DNA from 3 places in the Cohnella sp. 56 genome. Region 2 is predicted to be linked to each of the others. Evidence: riboswitches for the same ligand, from Rfam matches in the RefSeq annotation. Region 2 holds a riboswitch; each other region holds the start of a gene.
The links. Region 2 has a riboswitch for cyclic di-AMP ahead of VQ071_RS22615 (KamA family radical SAM protein). Riboswitches for the same ligand answer to the same signal wherever they lie in the genome.
Positions count from the first base shown of each region.

Region 1 (7,847 bases), on a different contig from region 2:
TCCGCCGCCTGCATGAAGGCGAACTTCGTCGCGCCGTCGGTCAGCACGCGCCACCGGACAGCATGTCCCGCCGCATCCAGATCGGCCTTGATATCTACACCCGACCTGAGACCCAGCGACTTGGCCAGGGCGGGAGCATGGTTCGTGTATACGGTCTCCGTATGCGCGATCGGCAGAGGTCCGCCGCTGTCGGCACCGCCTGCCAAGGGAGGTTGGGCCAGCGCGATCGATGGGGAGCCCGCGAGCGCGACGGCCGTCGTGCTTGCCGCGATCAGGCGGATAGTGCGATGAATGGGGTTCATAACCATCCCTCCTTCTATATATAGTTGTACCCATTCTATGAGGGCAGCCAACCTTTTAGACCGGCTTGTCCAGCATCCTGCTGCCGCTCCGCCCGAACCGCACGCCCGCCGCGCCTTCGCTTGCACCTTCGCCTGCACCTTCGCTCGCGCCTCGCCTCCACTCGTTTTCCGCCTCACCGCCGCGCCCTCCCCGATCGGCTTGCAGACTCACACCGGCACCGCACGCTCCATTTGTATGGGACAAAGATATAATCCGCGGACAACCCACATATACATCTGCTAGACGCTTGTCAACGGGAGGGTTACCGTCATGCCCCAACGCCATATTTATCGTATCGCCGCGCTCGCCGTGGCCGCCGCCGTACTGCTCGGCACGTCCGGCTTCGGATTCGACGCCGCCTGGCAGTCCCAGTTCACCCTGCCCGCCTACGCCGCACAGACTGCGCCGCAGCTCTCGTCCTCGCAGCAGAAGGGTGCCGCAGCGGGTACCCTGGAGGCAGGGTCCGACCTGCTCGCCGAAGTTCCTGCCGAAGCGTCCGCCGAAGCCCCGGCCGCACATCCGACCGCAGCGCCGGACGGCGGAGCCTCCGCAGCCGCCGGTCAGCAGCAATCCGCCTCCACTCCCCAGACGCAGCCTTCCCCGCCGCCGGCACAACCGCAGTCTGTGCCGCTCAGCAAACGCATCGCCGATTATGACATCTCGGTCAAGCTGCAGGACGGCGGCATGCTCGACGCTTCCGAGACGCTGACCTGGACCAATCCCGGACGCAAGCCGGTGACGGACCTCTATCTGCACCTGTACCCCAACGCCTTCTCGCCGGGCAGCACCTTCATGAACGAGTCGAACGGCCAGCTGCGCGGCGTCAAGATGACCCCGGGCAAAGAGGGAGCCATGGCGCTGACCGAGCTCACGACCGAAGCGGGCGAGACGCTCCTGCCCCGCCTTCGCTACATTCAACCGGACGACGGCAACGCGAAGGATCTGACGCTCGTCGCCTTCCGGCTGCCCAAGGCGGTCGGAGCGGGTCAGAGCGTCACCGTCCGCATGAAGTTCACGGTCAAGCTGCCGCAAATATTCGCCCGCATGGGGCAGGCTGGCGACTTTGTCATGGCGGGCCAATGGTTCCCGAAGGTCGCCGCCTATGAGACGGCAGGCACGCGCGGGCGGACGGCCGAAGGCTGGAATCTGCACCAGTATCACGGCAATTCGGAGTTCTATTCGGACTTCGGCATTTACAGCGTGAAGATCGACGTTCCCGAGGACCGGATCGTGGCGGCTACGGGCTTCCAGTACAAGCAGCCCGTCGTGAAGGACGGCCGCAAGATTTATCAGTTCTACGCCGAGGATGTGCATGACTTCTCCTGGTCCGCCTCGCCCAGGTTCGTGACAGCGGAGGACTCCTTCTCATCGGCCGGCGTGCCGGGCGTCCGGATCAAGCTGTACCTCGACCCGCTGCATGCCGGCCAGGAGGAGCGCTACATGCATGCGGCCAAGTCTGCATTGGCCAAGCTTGGCGAGTGGTACGGCGATTATCCGTACACGACGCTGTCCGTCGTCATCCCGCCACCCGACGCGGAAGGTGCGGGCGGCATGGAATATCCGACGCTCGTCACGGGCGCCGCCGCCAAGGACGACAATCCGGGCTACGAGCTCGAGCGCACGCTCGTACACGAGATCGCGCACCAGTATTGGTACGGCATCGTCGCCTCCAACGAATTCGAGGAAGCCTGGCTCGACGAAGCGTTCACCTCCTACAGCGAGGAGAAGCTCATGGCCGCCATCTACGGCGTCGCGCCCCGCACGACGATCGAATCCCTCTATATGACGAATCCGCTGCCGCTCAAGCTCGATTCGTGGAGCTACGGCAGCTCGGACGCCTATGCCGAAAATGTGTACATGCGCGGCAAGCTCGTGCTCAAAGCGATCGAAGCCCGGGTCGGCGAAAAAACGATGTCGAAGGTGATGCGCACTTATTTCCAAAAATATCGCTTCAAGCATCCGGACAGCCAGGCCTTCCAGCGCGTCGTCGAATCCGTCACCAAGGAGGACTGGAAGGACTTCTTCTCGGCCTATGTCTACCGCGGAGAGACGGCCGACTTCGCAGTGGCCTCGGCCCGCACGGAGCCGGACGGCGAGGGCAGCTACCAGTCGAGCGTCCTGCTCACGCGCAAGATGGGAAGTCCGCAGGCCGTGACCGTGCTGTTCGGCTTCAAGGACGGCCAGACCGTCCGCAAGACATGGGACGGCATCCAGAATCACGTTCAACTCCGGCTGCAATCCGCCGCTCCGCTCGAATACGTGTCCATCGACCCGATGCTCGATGTCGTGCTCGATCACAGCAGGTACGACAATTATCTGAAAACCGAAGCGCCGAAGCGGCAACGCACCAAGCTCGACGTGACGCTGAGCCAGCTGATCGATGCGTTCATCGGCAGCATGGCCTGGTGAGGGAGGGATGAGAATGAACGACGCGATCCGCCAAGGCTGGACGACGACAAAACGCCACAAGTACGCGCTTGTCGCCCTCTTCCTGTACCGTTTGCTATGGGGCTTCTTTCTTTACCGGCTCATCGATTCCATCGTCGCTCCGGTGCTTGAGCGCTTCCCGGATCAGCATCCGCTCGGCGCCGCGGCCAAGCAGATCTTCGCGATCGAGGCGCAGTTCCGCCTGCTCAAGACGGATCTGGCCGATCGGACGCTGCTCCTGCTCGGGGGCATGCTGCTGCTCCGCATGCTGCTCACGCCGATTCTGAATGCCGGTCTGTATTATTCATTCGGCCATGACGACGATGGGGGCGGTACGCATGTGCTTCGGGGCATCAGAGAGGCTTGGAAAAAAGTAACGCTGCTGTATGCTGCCGAAAAACTGATCGCGCTGCTGCCGACTGTCTGGATCGTTCCGTTCGCACGGAGCGCCTACATGGCGGAGCCGAACGTCCAGGCGTGGATCGGTCAGATGCTCCCTTATGCTGCCGGCTGGGCGCTATGGATGATGGTCGTGCACCTGCCGTTTCTGTTCATGCAGTTCAGCGCAGCCGGCGGCGCCAGTCTGTGGCAGGGTGCGGTTCACGCCTTGCGCCGTCTGTTCCCGCTGCTGGCGGTGACGCTCCTGCTGCCGCTGCTCTCGCTCCTGGGCGCCGCAGCCGTCTCCGCGGCCTCGTTCCTCTGGACCGGCCTGGCGATCATCGTGCTGAACCAATCCTTTCATTTTATCCGCACCCTGCTGTCGCTCTGGACAGCCGCCTGCCAGCATCGATTGTGGCTGCGCGAGGATCAATGACCTCTGCAGGCAAGCTCGCGGCCAAGCATTGAAATACTCAAAAAGAGACGACGCGCGGTCCCTCCAAGGACCATGCGTCGTCTCTTTTTTTAACCGACTATTAATATTGGGTGAGAGGCGGGCATAGACTACGATCATACTCTTGCGACCGCACCCCCGTCGAAGACTTGCTTCCTCTTAATCTTTCTCATTTATTCATAGGCTCGGCCCATTTCTTGCCGGCAGCCCGCATCCCTTGCTACGTCTGGCTTTTCGGATGATGGCGACATATTCCTCCCCCTTTCGGACATTAAGGAATTCTAATCTTCAAGGAGCAGGAGTTGAGGCCTAAAAATCGAATTTCTAAAGCTAAGGTGCGAAAACTGCCGAATTCCCGCGCACGGGGAAACGGGGGAACCATTTTTTACTGGGTGAATTGACTTCGCCTCGCGCAGAAGTCATAGGGAACCTTCAACCGAACCCTCCAGCTAACCTCGTAGGCACCTGGAAGGAGCTTTCCGTTTTGCGTAAAGTTACAGTCCTCATCCTTGCTTTAACCTGCTTGCTTGCTTTCCAGATGGGCAGCGCGTCTGCCGCATCCAAGCTCGATTCGACCGTCTCCAAGCTGATCGGCATCGACTACGATTACGGCGGCACGACGACGAGCGGCTTCGACTGCTCGGGATTCACGGCCTATGTATTCAAGAAGTTCGATGTCACGCTGCCTCATTCGTCCAAAGGCCAGTTCGCGATGGGCGACAAGGTAGCTCGCGACGATCTGCGCCCGGGCGATCTCGTATTCTTCAATACGAGCGGCAGCGGCGTATCTCACGTCGGCGTCTACGTCGGCGACAACAGATTCGCGCATTCGGCCTCGAAGGGCGTGACGATCTCGGATCTGGATGACAAGTATTACGCGAAGCGTTATCTCGGCGCCCGTCGCGTGATGGACTCCGATACTTACAAGTCCGTGGCGATCGACCACGTGTAAGATTCGGCACAAGTGAGAGTTGCTTGCTTAGGCTAAGACCCGCCCCCAAAGCGGGTCTTAGCTGCTGCATGGAGTGAAAATGGAGAGGTATTAGTTGTATACCCGCATTCAAAAGGCGCGAAACAAGCTGTCAAAAAAAGTCCCGAATCCTCAGAAAAAGGATTCGGGACTTTTGGCATCTGGCGCGGATATTCCGCCTGACGGCGGTCCGTCCTCATCTCCGCCACGGGTAATCGGCGCCGAGACGTTCGGCCTCCTCCGGCTTCACGCCGCTGCCGTACCTGGCCTTGCCGTACAGCTCGCCGAGCTTCGCGGACATGGCGGCCAGCCAGCGGCGCATGTCGGACTGCTCCCGCTGTCCCCGGGGCGCGCCGCGGGCCGACTCCCATGCCTCGATCGCCCGGAGCGTCTCCGACGGCGTGTGCGAATCCCGGTGCGCATAGCCTTCGCGAACCGCTTCGTCGAGAACTGCGGCGTACAGGCTGCGAACCCGTGCCTCGGCCGGCAGGGCCGCCCACTCCTCGCGGCGAAGCGCAGGCTTGGCCTTGGAGCGCCGCCTGGCGAACAGCCGGCTGAGCAGCCGTTCTCCCTGGAGGAGGCTCTCGCGCTCCTCCGTATATCCCGGGTCTTCGTCGTTCTGGCGCTTGCCCTGGAGCATTCTGTCGTACCAGGTCTTGATGCGCTCGGACAGCCGACGCCACCAGACAGCGTTCAGCAGATAGCGCCGGCCGATCAGATAGACGGCGGCCAGCGCCAGCAGTGCGAGCGCGACGTACATGGCATACTCGAGCCACACCCAGATGCGCCCGGTGTCTGAAGCCTGCTCGGGAAAAACAGGCTGCTGTGCGGGCGGCTCGGTCTCGGGGGGCGGCTCGGGCGCAGGCTTGCCCTGGGGCATGAGCGCGATCAGCCAGCGGACGAGGCGGGCGATCGCCGGCCAGATCGGCACGCCTGCGAACGGCAGGAAGACGATGGCGACGAGCAAGCCCCAGATCGCCGCATACCGCCGGCCGGCTGCCGCGAGCCGGCGGGTGACGAGCCCGGCGCCCAGGCCGGCCTCGGACAGCGAGCTTGCCTGGACGAAGTAGATGCTGGCCGCCAGCCAGAGTATGCCGGCCGCCGCCAGCCACGGACGCGCGGCCGAGTCGATGCCAAGCAGCGGCGCGGCTGCGAGGACGACGGCATGCAGACCGACCGCAACCGAGCAGCGGACGATGCGCCGCCAGTCGTAGCGGGCGATCCAGGACAGCGCGCCGAGCGGCACGACAAGCGCCAGCAGCCATGGATCGACGGCGGCGGCAGCGGCAGCGAGGATGAGCACCAGCGCGACGTGAACGATGGCGGCAGGCATGCGGCGGCGCAGGATCGCTGGCAGCGCGCGGCCGCCAGCGGCGGCCAGCCAGGCGAGTCCGATCCAGCCGGCCAGCGGCAGCGACAGGTCCGCAAAGTCGCTGAGCAGGAGCAGCGCCGGATAAACGGCCAGACTGTCCGCCAGACTGCGAATGATCAGCTTCATGACATCCCTCCCGCTGCGGCTCTATGCGCTGCTGCCGGACGCTGTTGATGAAGCAGCAGCACCTCTACCCGATTGCCCGCTTGCCGCAGCCTGGCCAAGGCCTCCTCCTGCTTGGGCGTCACAAAAGCGGTAATCAGCAGCAGGTTCGTCCCGCGCATCCGGGCGCGAAGCAGGTCCTCCAGCAAATAGCCGAGCTCGAGCCGGACGACGGGTTCGAAGTCGGCCATCGCATCCAGCAGCGCGTAGAGCTGGCGCCGCCCGCCGGCCGGCTCGATGCGCAGCGGCACGCGCTCTGCGCCGCCGGCGCGGCCGTTGTAGATCAGCCCGGCGCGGCCGCCGGCGTCCAGCACCTGCTTCGCGGCGGAGGCCGCCAGGCTGATCGCCTCCTCGAAGCGCTCTGCCGAGATTCGCCGATTCGTGGCAGCATCCGCCAGCTCCGCGTTCAGCAGCACCGTGACGTCGCCCCCGATCATCGTCTCTCTGCGATTGACAAGCAGCTCGCCTGTTCTGGCGGTCGCGCTCCAGTTCACTTGCTTGAGCGCATCTCCGCTCCGATAGGCGCGTACGCCGGCCGTATAATAATGATCCTCGCGAAAAGCCTCCGGCGTGCTCATCGCACTCTGTATCCACTCGCGTGCCGCGCGAGGGATGTCCCGGGCCTGGAGCAGCCTCGGGTATACCGTGATCGCGCAGTCCGAGCCGACCGTGAGCGACCTGCCCGTCACGCCGAGCAGGTCGCCGTGCGTGATCGCGACGGACGCGATGCGATAGCGCCCCCGCTGCAGGCAGACGACCTCGTGCCGCCGCACGATCCGGGTGTACGGCCCGAGCGTGAACAAGCTGGCATGATTTTGCAGCGACTGGCCGACGCTGACGGCGAGATCGAGCTCCTCCTTGCCGAACCGCAGCGCGGCCGGCATCTGCGTCTCGACGCGCAGCCAGGGCAGCGGCAGCCACTTGGCGTTGACGAGGCGCTCCTCCATCCGGATCTTGTCCCCCGCAAAGGCATGCGGTACGTTGAACCTGCGCTCATACTGGATTCGCCGCAGTCCCAGCTTGCCGTACAGCAGACGCTGGACCAGTCCGACCGCAAGAGCGACGAGCAGCAGCTTGAAGATCAGCATGCGCTAAGCATAGACCGCATCCTGCTCGGCAGGCACGGCGGTGCGCTCCAAGATCTCGCTCACGATCTCCAGCGCCCGCCGGCCGCCTGCGAGCGGATCGTGCAGCACGAGGCGATGGGCCAGCACGGGCGACGCGAGCGCCTTGACGTCCTCGGGCAGCACGAAGTCCCGCCCGCGCAGCAGCGCCCTCGCTTGCGCCGCCCGCATGAACTGGAGCGTGGCGCGGGGGCTCGCTCCTATCGACGTATCTTCATGGCCGCGCGTCGCAGCCACGATCCCGAGCATATACGCCAGCACGTCGTCATGGCAGCGCACGTCCCTGAGCGCCTCCTGCAGCTGCAAAATATCGCCGACGCTCAGCACAGGCTCCGCAGCCGCCAGCGGGTCCGCGCTCATGAACCGGCGTACGATCTCCGACTCCTCGGCCGTCGTCGGATAGCCCATCGGAATGCGCAGCATGAAGCGGTCCAACTGGGCTTCGGGCAGCGGGAAGGTGCCGTGGCTCTCAATTGGATTCTGCGTCGCGATGACGAGGAACGGCACGGCGAGCGGATGCGTCTCGCCGTCGATCGTCACCTGGCGTTCTTCCATGCTCTCGAGCAGGCTCGATTGCGTGCGGGGCGTCGCCCGGTTCAGCTCGTCCGCCAGCAGAAT
Region 1 is NZ_JAZDQE010000009.1:33,324-41,170, forward strand. Features, by position in the region: gene VQ071_RS16390 (hypothetical protein) at 1-302, opposite strand, end outside; gene VQ071_RS16395 (hypothetical protein) at 358-513, opposite strand; gene VQ071_RS16400 (M1 family metallopeptidase) at 613-2,751, shown strand; gene VQ071_RS16405 (hypothetical protein) at 2,765-3,583, shown strand; cyclic di-AMP (ydaO/yuaA leader) riboswitch at 3,937-4,080, shown strand; gene VQ071_RS16410 (C40 family peptidase) at 4,086-4,553, shown strand; gene VQ071_RS16415 (hypothetical protein) at 4,768-6,069, opposite strand; gene VQ071_RS16420 (DUF58 domain-containing protein) at 6,066-7,193, opposite strand; gene VQ071_RS16425 (AAA family ATPase) at 7,197-7,847, opposite strand, start outside.
Region 1: another riboswitch for cyclic di-AMP. It lies ahead of VQ071_RS16410 (C40 family peptidase); the one in region 2 lies ahead of VQ071_RS22615 (KamA family radical SAM protein).

Region 2 (7,847 bases):
AATATAATGCAAAAACTACAAAAAGTTTCTTAATCCCCATGCACCTCCTTGTTTTTTGTTTAGTTGTGAGACGTAAGCTCCCGCTTAAAAGTTGCTGTATTTCAGCTCCGGAAGGCGGTTTTGTTATTAACCCGTCTGCAGCCGAACAAAAAAACCGACCGCCTTATTAAAGGAGTCGGCAACAGAGCAAGCCCGGTTTAAAAAAAATTAAACCGTATTATATACATTTTCGCATTCTTCTACGGTCGGTTGATAAAAACAGTGTTTTTTCCATCGTCCGACAAGCGGCTGATTGTACCACGTTGGCGGACAGGGGCCGGGGTTCTCGAACGAGCCCGGACGGAAGTACCATAGCGAGAATTCGGCCGGCCAGTTCCGCTCCCCGTTCACAGCCCGCTGCGCCAGACGGCGCTCCCTCTCCCTTGAGCCTTGATAATACAGACCGTGCTGGAGCGCTTCGAACGCATGCGGCTGGTTGATCATTTGCGGAATGGTCCGGAGGCCTTTAAAATCGGAGCAATTCGCTCTGATCCGGTTAATCCCCACATTGCCGACGAGGAGCATGCCCATCTCCCCTTCGGTCTCGGCTTCCGCGCGAAGCAGCCTTGCCAGCATATCGATATCTTGTTTCCTGGCCTTGACGACACCCATTGGCTCACCTCTTTATATTTCTAGGCTCATCATATTGCAGGTGAAGCGGATGTGTGACTTCCGGCCATGAGCGGCGTGAATTAGAATCAATTGGTTGCTAATTTATAAGAATCGGTTGCAAATCCCGCTAGGAATCGGTACGAGCCTCCGTATATAATAGTGCTTATGTTTGCTTGAGGAGGCTTAAAGCGTGCAATTGGCAAAACGAATTTTACAACTGGCTTTACCCTCCATCGCTACTTTTTCATCGATGACCTTTACGGGCTTGCTCGTTCTGATGATTGTAGGGAAACTTGGAGCGGCCGCGATCGCGGTCGTCGGCGTTACGAACATTCTGATGTACAACATGTGGGCGCTGTGTGCCGGCATACAGAATGCGATCAACTACTTGGTTGCGCAAAACTACGGCGCCGGCGAAATGCGCATCGCCAACCAGCGGATGCAAATCGCGCTGCTGTTGACGGGTATACTCGCGGTGCTGCTGCTGATCGGCAGTCTGCTCGCGCCAGAGCTTATCTTAAGGGCGATGGGATTAAATGACGAGATCGTCTCACTGGGCACCGATTACGTCATGCTGCGGATGATCGCGCTGGTTTTCGGTATCTTTGGCGGCGCATTTTTCGCTTACCTCCGCGCTATCGGCGACACCAAGACGCCGATGACGATCGCGCTCATCAACAGCGGCCTTGTCGTCGTGCTTACGTATGTGCTGGCTTACGGCAAATTCGGGTTCCCGGACCTGGGGCTGCAGGGCGCCGCCTGGAGCGTTCTGATTGCGGAAGTCGTCACGCTCGGCTTGTGTCTGTGGGTGTATTACGGGTACCTGAACGCTACGCTGCTGACCCGCAGCCGCGAGCGGTTCGATCCGAAACAGGTCAAGCTGATGGTCTTCGAGAGCGCGAAGCTCAGCATGATGGAGATGTCCAACAGCCTGGGAATGCTGGTGTTCACGATGTGCATCTCCCGCCTCGGCACGGTGGCCATTGCAGCGAACGAAATCGCGCTGAACATTCTGTCGTTCGGCTTCATGCCGTCGAACGGGTTCGGAGCGGCGGCGACGATCGGCACCGGGCAGGAGATCGGCAAAGGACGCCCCGCGGAGGCGAAGCGCTTCGGCTTGATGACGGTTGTGCTCGGCGTCCTGATGATGGTGCTGATCTCCCTCCTGATGTTCGTCTTCGCGCTGCCGATCGCGAAGCTGTATACGCCGGAGCGGGCGGTGTACATGGCCGTTATTCCGCTCATTCATCTGGCGGCGTTCATCCAGCTGTTCAATACGTCGGGCATTATTTTTGGCGGCGGGCTTCGCGGGATCGGGGATACGACCTATTTATCCCGCGTGGCGTTCGTACTCAACTGGATCGTCTTCATCCCCGTCACACTGCTGCTGACGGTCGTGCTGGATTACGGCCAGGTCGGCGCCTGGATCGCGCTGTGCAGCAATATGGTGCTGGCCGCCCTGGCCAATGGATTGCGGTATGTCAAGCTGGACTGGAGCAAGGCGCGCGTCAAGCCGGGGAAAGCGCAGGCAACGACCATGGTTTCGCATTGACAGCATTTTTCCTTCATTTAATTGAATACAAGTTAACGTCAAGCAGGCAGCCGTAGGGCTGCCTGCTTGACGTAATTGATGAATTCGGCCTTGGCCTACGTTCTCGAGGAGCGGCGGCAAGTAATCGCCGGATTCATTGTCGTCTGTCCCGTCGCCCAACTGTCAATGCGTTTTCCTACCGCCCCGCCATGAGCTTTCTGCCCCTTTGCGGCATGTCGTCCAGCGAATTGACCGAGACGATTTTATCCGACTTTTTAGCCGGCTTTTTCCAATGCAACTCGTTGCCCGGCAGGTCGTCGAACCAGGATGCATCGTCCGGGCAATCCAGCACCATGAACTTGCCGTATTCATTGTCCCGGGACTGGTGGTATTTGAGATAGGCCTTGCCTTCCTCGATCGCCAGTATCTCGATCTTGCCCGACGTATGGCTCATGGACAGCCGTACCCGCTTGCCGAGTCCGGAGGTGCGCGCCTTGGCGCCTTCGACGATGTCGTATACTTCCTTGAGCGACAGCACGAACGCTTTGTTGCCCGCAACCGGCCGGTTCACAAAAAAGTAATACGGCGTCACGCCGGCCCACGACAGGCGATCGAGCAGCTCACCGAGAACGGCGGGATCGTCGTTGATGCCCCGAAGGACAGGCGTCTGGTTCACCACAATCGCACCTGCCTGGTGCAGCGCTTCGAACCCTCTCTTCGCTTCCGGCGTGATCTCGCGCGGATGATTGATATGCGCCATGACATAAATCCGCTTGTCCGTGGTGGAATGCGTGCGGATCAGCTCCAGCAGCGCTTCGTCTTCGTAGATCCGCATCGGATTGAATACCGGCATCTTGGAGCCGAGCCGTATGATCTTCACATGGTCGATCGCTCTCAGCCGCTCGAAGATCGTCCGCAGCTTGGGCGTGCCGAGGATCAGGCTGTCTCCCCCCGTGAGCAGGACATTGCTGATCTCGGGATGATCCGCAATATACTGCAGCCCCGGCTCCACATTGTTCACGGCCTCCTTCACGTCGTTGCGGAACAGCCGTTTGCGGAAGCAGTATCTGCAATACGCTCCGCACACCTCTGATACGATGAGCAGTGCCGTGGATTTGTATTTGTGCTGACAGCCCTCTACGACGTAGTTGGTGTCTTCGTCCGAAGCGTCCCATCGCCCGTATTCGCCCAGCTCGTCCTCGTTGGGGATAATGAGCTTGCGGATCGGGTCATCGGGGTTGTCCCAGTCGATCAGGTTCAAGTAATAATCGTTCACGCGAAAAACGAATTTATCCGTAATGCGATGAAGCTTCTCGCGGTCCGACTCGGGGATTTGCGTCAGTTTCCCGATATCCGTTATGTACTTTGGCTGTGCCATCTTGCATCCTCCTCATCGTATCAAAATTATGTGAAGGGCCATTTTTGGCAACAAAAAAGACCCGTTGTACGGGTCAAAAGACAAACGGAGCGCAGCTCCGCCGCAAGTATTGACCCATCTATAGCTGACGAGGTTAGCTGAAGGACTCGGGATAGATGGTTCCCTACGGTCTCGCGGACCGATTCGCCCCAAAAGAGTGGTTCCCCCGCTTTCCGGATGATCCGGAAATTAAGCCAGAAGCAACTATGAAAATAAAGGTGGAATTTAAAGGAAACGTAGCTGGTAATGATGAGTATACCAAACCTTATTCATTCAAACAACCTTTGATACAAAAATAGATTGTCTGTAATTTACTGTGAATTAATAGGCGCTCGCCGCTTGAGCGGCGGCTATTACGGCTTCCTCGCGATTTGTTTGATCGCCTGAATGATGGATTCCGCATCCCAACCGACCATCAGGTCCGCATTTTCTTTAATAATAAAAGATGCGGAGTCGAGGGCATCCCGTTGAACGGCGATCACAGGCTTGTGCAGACCGTCTCTGCAGGCAATAAGCTCTTTGTTGATCCAGCGGCTGTAATCCGGGTATCCCCCGACCAGCAGAATCACGACATCGCAAAATTTCATTTTGGCTTTAATAGTTTGGTAGAGCGCTCGTTCGTCGCTTGAGCGGTTCGCGGGATGGTCGGGAGCAATCAGCGTAAAAGCAGGATCGAATTGCTCTATGCGCCGCAGCAGCTCGCATAGTTCGTCGCAGGCGCCATTGTGGTTCCAGGCATAACTTAAATACAGGTGGTACCGGTTGTTTGCTTCAGATTGAAATGACATCACGAACTCCTTTTACTCATCTGCATAAAGAGAAAGAGCCCTGATGACAGGCTCCATCGTTTATCGATGCATATGGGATCGTTAAAAGGATAACAAAAAAACAGGCGACTCACAACCTTATTTGATAAATAAAATTGTATGTATAATTTTGTATGAAAAAAACCGCCGCCGCTGTTTGCGACGACGCCGCCATGTCCGGCGCGTTATAAGCGCGTTGTATTCAGGAATTGCTCGGTTCTCCGGTGCGCATGATCGTCTCCGACGACGACGACGACATCGTCTTCCCGAAGCACGACATGAGGCCCGGGAGAGATGGATACGTTAACGCCGCGTCTTAAGGCGATGATCGTCGCGCCGGTATTTTGCCAGAACTCAAGCGCTGCGATCGTTTTTCCGATCACATGCGCGTCCGGCTTGATCTTGAGCTCGACGGGATTGTAGGGCTTCAGATTTTTGAGACGGTCGGAGGCTTCGATAATTTCCTTCAACAGCACCTCGAACTTGCGGTCTACCTCGTGTTTTTCCACCAGCAGCTGCTGGATTTCCTGCTTCAGCGAATACGCGGATTTCAGATAATTGTTTTTCGATATATACTCATTGGCTTTGGCGGCGGAGACGATGACGATCTCCTTCCCCTGGGACACGGAGACGATATCTTCGTCCTTGAGCAGGACGATCGCTTTGCGGATCGTTTCCGGGGATACGTGGTACTGTCCTGCGAGAAGGGAGCGCCCGGATATTTTGCTTTTCTCGGGGAGCTCGCCGCTCACGATTCGTTGCGCGATATCGAGCGCGATCGATTTATAGCCCGCTTTTTCTTGGTCGTGCATGCCTGCGTTATTCCCCTATCCGACGATGTGAATACGAACTGATATGAATATACGCTTTTGGACAAATGATGTAAATATCGTATTTGCACAGATCATACGGGCTTCTCAAGCAAGCGGCAGATGTGAATTGGAATCGCAGGAAACGTACACTTAAAACGCCCCCCTCCGCGGGAGCGAAGAGAGGCGTTATCCGTCATGGTGAAGCTTGGCGCTAGCTTAAATATTTTCCCGTGATCGATTGCTCCGCATGGACGATCTGCTCCGGCGTACCTTCGAACACGACCTGCCCGCCTTTGCTGCCTCCGTCCGGTCCCATATCGATGATCCAATCGGCCTGGCTGATCACGTCGAGATTGTGCTCGATGACGATCACCGTATTGCCTGCATCCACGAGGCGGTTCATAATCTCCAGCAGATGGCCGATATCCGACATATGCAGGCCCGTCGTCGGCTCGTCCATCACGTAGATGCTGCCCTTCTTGTGCAGCTCGCTGGCCAGCTTGATGCGCTGGCATTCCCCGCCGGAGAGCGTGCTGAGCGGCTGGCCGAGCGTGATGTAGTTCAGGCCCACGTCGCTCATCGCCTGCAGCTTGCGTACGACCTCCTTGAGCTGGAAGTATTCCAGCGCCTGCTCCACTGTCAGCTCCAGCACTTCCGCAATCGATTTGCCGTTCAGCTCGTAGGTGAGCACTTCCTCCTTGAACCGTTTGCCCCCGCATACTTCGCAGGGCAGCTTCACGCTGTCGAGGAAGGACAGGTCCGTATATACGACGCCCTGCCCCTGACAGTTTTCGCAAGCGCCCTTGGAGTTGAAGCTGAACAAGCTCGGACTGACCTTGTTGGCGGTCGCGAACGCCTTGCGGACGTCGTCCATGATTCCCGTGTAGGTCGCGGGATTGGAGCGCGTGGACACGCCCACCGCCGACTGGTCGATGACGATCGCATCCGGGTGCTGACTCAGGAATACATCGTTGATGAGCGAACTCTTGCCCGAGCCCGCGACGCCCGTCACGACGGTCAATACGCCGGTCGGTATATCGACGCTCACGTCCTGCAAGTTGTGGAGCGCCGCATGTCGGATCGGCAGCTTGCCGGACGGCTGCCGGCAAGCCTGCTTGAGCTGGAGCGGCCGCTTCATATAGCTGCCTGTCAGCGTCCCAGACTCCAGCAGCCCGTCGTAGCTGCCTTCGTACACGATGCTGCCTCCGCGCCTGCCGGCATGAGGTCCGACGTCGACGATATGATCCGCCACCTTGATGACATCGGGATCATGCTCGACGACGATGACGGTATTGCCCTTGTCCCGCAGCTTCTGCAGCAATCCGTTCAGCCGGTGCACGTCGCGGGGGTGCAGGCCGACGCTCGGCTCGTCGAAGATGTACGTCGCGTCCACCAGGCTGCCGCTCAGATGCTTCACCATCTTGACCCGCTGCGATTCGCCGCCGGACAGCGTGTCCGTCTCCCGGTCCAGCGTCAGGTAGTCCAATCCGATATCCACCAGATGCTGCAGACGCTCCGTGAGCGACTTGACGACGGGGCCGGCGGCCGGATCGTCGATCTCCCTGGCGACACGGATGAGCTGCCCGACCTCCATGGCGGACAGATCCGCGATGTTGTAGCCGTTGATCTTGCAGCTGAGCGCGGCTTGGCTGAGTCTCGCGCCGTGGCAGCTCGGGCATGGGCCTTCCGTGATGTACGGCGCCACGGTCTGCTGCGTACGCTCGGACTTCGTCTTCACGTCCTGCTTGATGTACTTGTTCGTGAACTTCTCGATGACGCCTTCCATGGTGATATTCATCGCCTTCCCGGCGAAGTCCACCTTCAGCTTTTTCGCTTTGCCGTGCAGCATCTGCTCCAGGTCGTCCGCGGGATACTCGCTCAGCTTTTTGTCCGGATCGAACGGCCCCGACTGTACAATCAGGTTCCAATCCCAGCTGTCCACCGAGTAGCCCGGCAGCAGGATAGCCCCTTCTCGCAGCGACTTGGCCAGGTCGATCGCCTTGTCCATATCGACGCCCAGGCTGCGGCCGATGCCGTTGCATTCGGGGCACATGCCCTGCGGATCGTTGAACGAGAACAGGTTGACGGGACCGATATGCGGCTTGCCGATGCGGGAAAAGAGCAGGCGGAGAATCGGGGAAATGTCGGTAATCGTGCCCATCGTGGAGTGTGAGCCGCCGCCCAGCCGCTTCTGATCCACGATGACGGCCATGCTCAGATTTTCGATCGCATCCGTATCGGGCTGCGGATATCGCGGCAGGAACGTGCGTACGAACATGCTGAAGTTTTCGTTGAGCAGGCGCGTCGATTCTGCGGCGATCGTATCGAATACGATCGACGACTTGCCGGACCCGGATACCCCGGTGAAAATCGTGATCTTTCGTTTGGGGATGCGCAAGGATACGTTTTTGAGGTTGTTCTCTCTCGCACCCGTGATGACGATATATTCCTGATTTTTTTCGTTCATGCCTGACCTCCTACCGATCTTGGCCAACGATTCATCTATTGCTCCAGCGCCTTTTCGAGCTCGCCGAGCCATTTTGTCCAGCCGTGCTTGGCGCCTGCGCGCGCCGGCTCGCTGGAGATGCCGGTTTGCTCGAGATGAAGCTTGACCTTGCCGTCCCCCAGCT
Region 2 is NZ_JAZDQE010000015.1:40,156-48,002, forward strand. Features, by position in the region: gene VQ071_RS22600 (DUF4830 domain-containing protein) at 1-40, opposite strand, end outside; gene VQ071_RS22605 (cell wall hydrolase) at 208-651, opposite strand; gene VQ071_RS22610 (MATE family efflux transporter) at 842-2,203, shown strand; gene VQ071_RS22615 (KamA family radical SAM protein) at 2,379-3,560, opposite strand; cyclic di-AMP (ydaO/yuaA leader) riboswitch at 3,668-3,805, opposite strand; gene VQ071_RS22620 (TIR domain-containing protein) at 3,953-4,387, opposite strand; gene VQ071_RS22625 (TrkA C-terminal domain-containing protein) at 4,591-5,217, opposite strand; gene VQ071_RS22630 (excinuclease ABC subunit UvrA) at 5,429-7,684, opposite strand; gene VQ071_RS22635 (SRPBCC family protein) at 7,720-7,847, opposite strand, start outside.

Region 3 (7,847 bases), on a different contig from region 2:
GCGATACCTACCCAGGTCTTCTCCGGGCTGAAGCCGTCCCAGCTCATGAAGCTGAGAAAAACCAGATACCCGGTGGGATACAGCGAGAATACCGCCATCAGCGCGATCGGTACGAGCAGGAACAGGACGATCAAAATCCGCTTCTGCAGGCTGTACGACAGGCTGTCGATCATCCGCTAGCACTCCTTTCCTAAACGACGGACGGGGCTGGACACGACAGAAGCGGATGTCCGTAGGACCGGCCATCCGCTTCTGTCGGTCATGCCGCAATTGCGCCCGCCGGTCCCGTTACTTGCCGAGCGCCGCCTTCGTCGACTTCCACTTCTTGTTGTAGCTGTCGAACACGTCCTGCATCTTGCCGACCGTCACTTCTTGAATGAACTTGAACGGATCGAACTGCATTTTGTTCTCGACGGCCTTCACGTCTTCGCCGATCGACTGCGCTTCGAGCATCTCCGGCTTGTAGGCCATGAAGTCGGTAATCTGCTTCAAGCTTTGCTGCTGATCCTTCAGCGGCGAGATGATCATGTGATCCTTGTAGTCGCCGGACTCTTCGAGCAGGAACTTGATGAACGCCTTCGCGAGCGGCTTGTTTTTGCTCGTCGCGCTGACTGCGTACGCCCAGTCGTTGCGCATCATGCCCTTGTACGTGCCGCTGTTGTCGTACGGCAGCGGGACGAAGCCGATGTCATCGAGCGACAGGCCGTTGCTGAGCAGGTTCGAGATCGCCCAGTTGCCGATGTACATCATCGCCGCTTTGCCGGAGGCGAGATCCTTTTGCGTCTGATCCCACGTCGCCGAGTAGACATCCTTCTCGAGATAGCCCTTGTCATAGAGCTGCTTCAGGATGCCGAGACCCTGACCGTATGCGCCGTCGACCGTGAACGGCGTATCCGTCTTGATCTTGTCGTTGCGCAGGTTCGTGCTGCCGTAGATGAACTCGGCCGGGTCGGTCCAGTATTGGAGCGTCCAGGCGTCCTTGAAGGCGGTCGCCATCGGCACGATGCCTGCAGCCTTCAGCTTGTCCGCATCGGCGAACAGCTCGTCAAGCGTCTTCGGCGGCTCGGCGATGCCGGCCTTGGCGAATGCCTGCTTGTTGTACAGCAGTCCGTTGATCGCCACCTGCTGCGTAATGCCGTACAGCTTGCCGTCATAGGAGTTGTAGTCCTTGAAGTAAATGTTGTCATCCAGACCGAGATCGTCGAGCGGCTCGTAGAACTTCGGCAAGTCCGACTGCGTCGTCTCGACAAGCGAGAGTACGTCCGGCAACTCGTTCGCAGCCATCCGTACGCGGATCGTCTGCTCGTAGTCCTTCAGTCCTTCAATCTTGACCGTGGTTCCGGGGTATTTGGCTTCGAACGCTTCGACATACTTCTTCAGGTCGGTATCGACCAGTTCGGTCCGGTGCGTCGCCCACGTGATCGTACCCTTGATATTTTCGCCGCCCGAAGCTTCGCCGCTTGCGCTCGAGCTGGCCGACGCGCTGGCGCTGGCGCCCGTACTCGCCGAAGCGCCCGCCGACTGCGAAGCGCTCGAATCGTCGTTCGAGCTGCCGCACCCCGCCAGCAACCCGACTCCGAGTGTCATTGCCAGACCTACTGCCACATTTTTCTTTTTCATTTGTTTGCCCTCCCCGTTTTGCTTGTACGGTTGTTGCCGATTGCCTAAGTCCATACTATGTTAATTAAAGTCACATTCAAATGGCCGCATTTTGTTTTTGTTAGCTATTTTTTGTTTGTTGCGGCGGCGGCGAATGAATTCAATTGTGATGTGTTCGCTTACATATTTCGGAAACGTTCGCGTTGATTGGAAGGCGTTTTCACGATGTTAAGTATAATGACACTAAATTTGCAATGTGAATTTCTCCATCCTGCCGTGAAGCAAGCCGCGGCGAAGTAGCTCGCCCAGCATGCCTATCATACCCGGCATTTTCTCGCCGTCATTCATGGCTGCCGTCATGCGCCGGTTCCCACAGTCTCAGACGGGGCATGAAGAAGTTCCGGAGCATCGTCGGCCGGGCCATGCTCGGCACGAAAACAAGCTCCTGCACCGTCGCCAGGACAGGTACAGGGGCTTGTTTATTCATCGGGATATCATATTGATCTGCTCTGTGCCAGACGTGCGCGCTCACCGAACCTTATGGCCCCAGCCGACCATTACCGATAGGGAGCGTCTCCTCCCGATGCGATGCGTGAGCGCATAGGCTCGTGCTTGAACATTTCGCGCATATCGTGGCCGGAAGGGTTCTGGAACACGACGAGCCCGAACTCCGGCGCGACCGCGAGCAGATGATCGAAGATATCGGACTGTACGCCTTCATACTCGCTCCATACGGTCGTATCGGTGAATGCGTAGATCTCCAGCGGCAGACCGTTCTCGCCTGGAGGCAGCTGGCGAACGAGGAGCGTCATATCACGATGAATCCTGGGATGCTGCGCCAGATACCGCTCGATATAGGCACGGAATACGCCGATATTCGTCATCGCGCGACCGTTCGCCTTCACGGTGCGGTCGATCTCGCGTTCCCGGTTGTACAGCTCGATCTCCATAGCCCTTTCCCGAATGTAGTCGCTTAGATACTGAATGCGTTCGAACCGCTCGAGCATCTCGGGCTTGCAGAAGCTTACGCTGTTCATATCGATATATAGCGAGCGCTTGATGCGCCGTCCGCCCGCCCGCTGCATCCCCCGCCAATTTTTGAACGAATCGGAGATGAGCGCGTACGAGGGGATCGTCGTAATCGTCTTATCAAAGTTTTGCACCTTGACGGTGTTCAAAGAGATATCGATCACGTCCCCGTCTGCACCGTACTTGGGCATCTCGATCCAGTCGCCGACCCGCACCATATCATTGGAGGACAGTTGGACGCCTGCGACTAGGCCCAGCAGTGAGTCCTTGAAGATCAGCAGCATGACCGCAGACAGCGCGCCGATGCCGCTGAGCAGGATGAGCGGACTCTGTCCGATCAGATTGGAGATGACCACAATGCCGCCGATGACGAACAAAAATATTTTTACGACCTGAATGTAGCTCTTTATCGGGCGGCTCTTGGAGATCTCGTAGGTCGTATATATATCGTTCATGGCGTTCAGCAGCGCGTCGAGCACCATGATCGCCACGATCGTCAGATAGACTGCGATTCCCTGCCCGATCAGACGGTGATAGCCAGGGAAGCTGTACGAGAAGGAATAAATAATAATGGCGGGAACGATGTGGCACAGTCTCTGAAGCACTTTCCGACGGAGGAAATGATCTGCCCACTTATAGCGGTTGCTGCGGATATATCGGGAAGTGATGCTGAGCACGACCTTCTTGGTGACATAATGCGCGAGGATGCTAAGGGCCGCAATGCCGACAATCAGGACAGCATTCGCCAGATCGGCGGACAGGCCGGACGCGACGCCCAGATCGGCGATCAGTTGTTGGATTGAATTCATCTCTTCCTCCCCAAAATAAAAGAAAGGCTCGCCTGACGAGATTGCCCATGCGCCAGGGAGCTTGTTATTCGATGTTACCGAAATCCGGCCAACCGGTCAATGACGTATGTCCCGGTCGCGAAGGAATGCCGCTGACGATCAGCGGATTCCTTCATTTATATATGCTTCCTGCCATAACTCGTCCGCACGCCCGGAGACACAACCGATAAAAGAGTCGATTTTCATATCCAGGTACGCGGGATCAATACCCGCGATATGTTGATGAACCTGGATATCCATCTCTCTTCGCTTGGAAATGAAGCTGCCCCTGCAGGTAAAAATATGGATGGGGCTCTCGGTCCATGTCCGGCAAAACTGAACGTACCGCCAAGACAGCGCAGGACTTCTCTCAAATAGGATGATTAGATCGGCATCGAGGCCTGGCGGCCGCCAAGTGTCGGGTTCGGCCGTCTTCACCTGCACCAGCTGCGCATGCTTGGACCGCTGCAGCCTGCTTTTTTCCTTTTTGTTGTTCGTGAGCAGCGCATATGGCAATTCTCGTCGAATCAACTGTTTGACGAACGATCGGCCGTCCTGATTCGGAGCGGAAACGAGAAAACGGACATGCCGGCTATCACGCATGCCGGATCCCGCCTATTATGTATTTTGCTTTCGCCATTTTAGCACTCTCCTTTTCGTGTTCTACTGGGGATTCGTGTGAAACGGCAATGTAGAAGCCTCCTCTCTCCTGTATTGAACCAGTCCGATGATAAATGCCAGCAGGGTCCGCAGAACGCAAAAAGACCCTGAATAATAGGGTCCGGGATTTACCTGTAAAGAAAAGAAAAAATAGACCCATCCATTGCTGACGAGGTTAGCTGACGGACTCGGGTAAGATGGTACCCTACACTTCATGCGAAGTGATTCGCCCCACTTGACTGGGTTCCCCCGCTTTCCGGACATTGCAACCGGAAATTAAGCGTGCCTATATGATAAAGAGAAGGATAAGAAATGTCAAACCGCTTCCCTCTCCTTTAACTCCGAACGAATGAGCCTCCTGGCCAGCTCTTCGTTCTCCGACGAGATTCGCTTGAACGTCTCTCCGATCGTACCGACCTCGTCCTTCGAAAATTTGCCGTCGAACTCCCTCGCGCCTCTGTTCCAGTCGACCATCATTTTCTTGATCAGAATAAGCGGCTTCGTAATCGAACTCGAGATGAAATCGGAACGGGATCCATAACAGCGATATCCATCTCATATGCCCAATGCCCGTCTTATATAAATGTAGTTTTATCACGTTAACGAATTCGTCAAGGAATGCCTAGTGCGGATTTCATAGATTCGATGTCCGGATTGTTTGGATTCGGGATTAGGGATTCGGGATTCGAACCTTTACATGCTTCAAATTATATCGGACATTGCGGGTGTATTGGAGCCGGCCTGCTCCAGTTGGATTGTGGCACCGATCCAGTCGAGAAGCAAATCAGGAAGCCCTTGAAACCTTGGGCATGGCGATTATCAAAAGGTGGAGATGAGACATCCGAAAGATATTTTCGTGGAGGCATTTTCATCGGGATGGATTATTAATCCTGACAATTGGAAAGCAATGATCGAGGTTCAGTAGGGAAGAGGCATCGTCAAAAAAACGAAAAAAATGATCCCCCGCATGGCCGCAGATGTCCTTTCATCTGTCGCCGTACGGGGGATTTTTTCTTGCGAGCATTAGGCGGCGCTGTTCGGGCTTTGTTCCCCGGCGCTACCGGATGACCGCCGCACCGTGAATGTCGAGTTCCGGCACGACGAACTCCACGCGTCCGTCGCGCCATTCGTAATCGAGCGGCTGACCCGACGGCTCCCACACGACCGAGGTCGGCTTGATAGCCGCCGCAACCGATAACTGAATCGGACCGATCGGCGGGATGTAATCCGGAAAGCCGCGCCGATTGGACACGGGCATTCCTGCCAGATTCAGCAGATTCACGCACAGCGCGCCGTCCGCCGAACGCCGCAGCGCGAGGTCGACGCAGGCCGGGGCGTCGGTCGTCACCTCGGGAGCGGGGAACAGGCGGCGGACGATATCGCCGATATAGCGGCGCATGAACGGATGATGGCTGTGATAATAGCGGTCGGCGAGCGGCCCGTACACGGCGGCGATCTCCCCGCGACCGTACCGGCGCAGCGTCGCGGCGACGGCTTCGTGCCGCAGCGCGAGATGATCCGACGATACGCCTTCGGCACGCACATCCAGATAGGCGCTGCGCTCCTGCACGCCTTCGCCGTGATAGCGCAGCGACAGCGTCTCCGCCGCGAGCGGCTCGACGGCCTGCCACCGGCCCGGGCAGCCGATCTTGCCCGCACCGGACACGAGTTGCGCCCGCACCTCGCACGGCTCCCCGACCAGTCGAGCGCCGAGCGGGCCACCGTCGCCCGCCTCCCCGCGGCTGTCATCCGCTTCCGCGAACAGCCGTGCGCAGCGTTCCCCGAGCAGCAGCAGCTTGCCGCCTTTCTCGACATACCGCAGCACGCGCTCGCGGAAACTCTCCTCCAACACCGGCGAATCAGGAATGACAAGCAGCGGGAATTCGTCCAGCCGCTCCATCAGCATATATTCCGTCAGCACGTCTACGGAATAGTGCGACTCGAGCAGCGCATGCAGCGCGCCCTCGAGCTCCTGCAGCGGTGTATCCCACCAGGTGTACACCCGGTCGGATACGTCGAACTGGCTGGCGGCGGAATGGAGCAGCGCCACCTGCGGTACGGAGACGCTGCGATGGCACAGCGCCTGCCGCGCCCGGCAGAACGCGGCGACGTCGGCCGCGGTGTCTGCGATCTCGTCGGCGATGTAGCCCGAACGCGTCGGCAAATAATACAGCATGAACCCGCCGCCGTGCATAAGGACTACGCCGGCCTCCTGCTTGAGCTGCGCCGGCGACTTCAGCAGCTCCTCCTGGCCGTCGGCGCTGTCGAAGCCCCAGGACAGCAGCTCCCACGGCATCCCGACGTTCGTCAGATAACGGGCTTCCGTTCTCGCCCGATCCGCGGACAGCATCGGATCGTAATCGCCCGAGACGATATCGATCGGCGCCGCGACGGGGATGGGGCACATCGTCGTGTACGCCCAATTGCTGGCGATCTGCACCTCCGGCCGCTGCCGGCGAAGCTCCCCTGTCCAATGCTGCAGATAACGCTCGAACGCTGCCCGGTGGAAGCTTTTCCATTGCGGCCAACGGTTGTCGCCACGGTCCGTCGGCGCGTCGTCCCAGCCGGTTTCCGCCTTCCAGGCCGCCAGAGCGGCAGGCGAGTAGTCAAGCTTCGCGCCCCAGCATTCGCCGTCCAGCCAGACATTGTCCACGTCGTACCTGTCGGCGATTTCCACGAGCTGCGGAACAAGCAGCTCATCGACATAGGGGCCGAACACGCTCGTCGCTTCGGCGTCCGGTTCTCCTTCCGGGCCGATGCGCGCCCATTCCGGATGCTGCCGGACTGCCAGATAATCATACAGACCCGAGTAATGAACGCCCAGCCCGATCCCCAGCTTGCGCGTCTCTTCTCGCCATATCGCCAGCGCGTCGCGGACGATGCCCGGAGACGGCGTGCCGACGGCAGTCTCGTAGCCCGCATAGCCGAAGTGGCCTTTGGAATCGTATTGCACATAGTCGGGCGCGATGCGCAGCAGCAGCTCCCGAACGCGCGTCCCCGTTACGTCCGCGCCAAGGCTCGTGTCCTCGAGGACGGGGTGAAGATCAAAGTGCAAACCGAAAAAAGCATTTTTGCGATCGAACACGTAGTAACTCTCCTTTTTATCCCGTTAAGGATTGAACGTTAGGCTCCAGAGCTTGCCGCCGACGGCATCCTGCTCAGCATCGGCATTCCCGAAATAGAGATACACCGTCTTGGATGGGTTGTTGATCAGGAATGCGCTCAGATCGACGGTCAGCAGCTGGCGATTGCTCTCGTCGTGCACGGCGGAGGACGCTTCCGCGACCTTCGTATAGGCGGCCGTCGGATCGGCAGTTGCATAAACGACATAGTTATTGGCGATGTCCAGCACCGGCGCGAACGAGTTCGTCCGATCGTCGAGATCGAACCGATACGTGATGCCTTTGCCGTAAGGCGTGATTCGGGCGCCTCCCGACAGCTCCGTCGAATCCCCCTCGATGAACGGAATTTCGTCGCCGCTACCGTCCGCAGCCAAGTCGAATGAAGACCATTGCGTGCGGTCGGTGTATAGCTCCAAGCGATACAAGCTCGCGCCCCAGCCGTCCGCAGGCGAACCGTCGTAGAACTTGAGATACACGGTTTTACCGCCGTCGTTCAGATCCAGGTAATTCGTCAGGTCCAGCTTCACAATGCCGCGATTACTGCCGTCGTGCACATCGGAAGCTGCGGCAGCCACGACGGTCCAGTTCGTGCCGTCCTTGGAAGCGGCGA
Region 3 is NZ_JAZDQE010000010.1:106,596-114,442, reverse strand. Features, by position in the region: gene VQ071_RS17855 (carbohydrate ABC transporter permease) at 1-173, opposite strand, end outside; gene VQ071_RS17850 (ABC transporter substrate-binding protein) at 289-1,620, opposite strand; gene VQ071_RS17845 (hypothetical protein) at 1,940-2,086, opposite strand; gene VQ071_RS17840 (mechanosensitive ion channel family protein) at 2,157-3,437, opposite strand; gene VQ071_RS17835 (hypothetical protein) at 3,576-4,058, opposite strand; cyclic di-AMP (ydaO/yuaA leader) riboswitch at 4,265-4,408, opposite strand; gene VQ071_RS17830 (hypothetical protein) at 4,431-4,589, opposite strand; gene VQ071_RS17825 (alpha-amylase family protein) at 5,173-7,200, opposite strand; gene VQ071_RS17820 (GxGYxYP domain-containing protein) at 7,225-7,847, opposite strand, start outside.
Region 3: another riboswitch for cyclic di-AMP. It lies ahead of VQ071_RS17835 (hypothetical protein); the one in region 2 lies ahead of VQ071_RS22615 (KamA family radical SAM protein).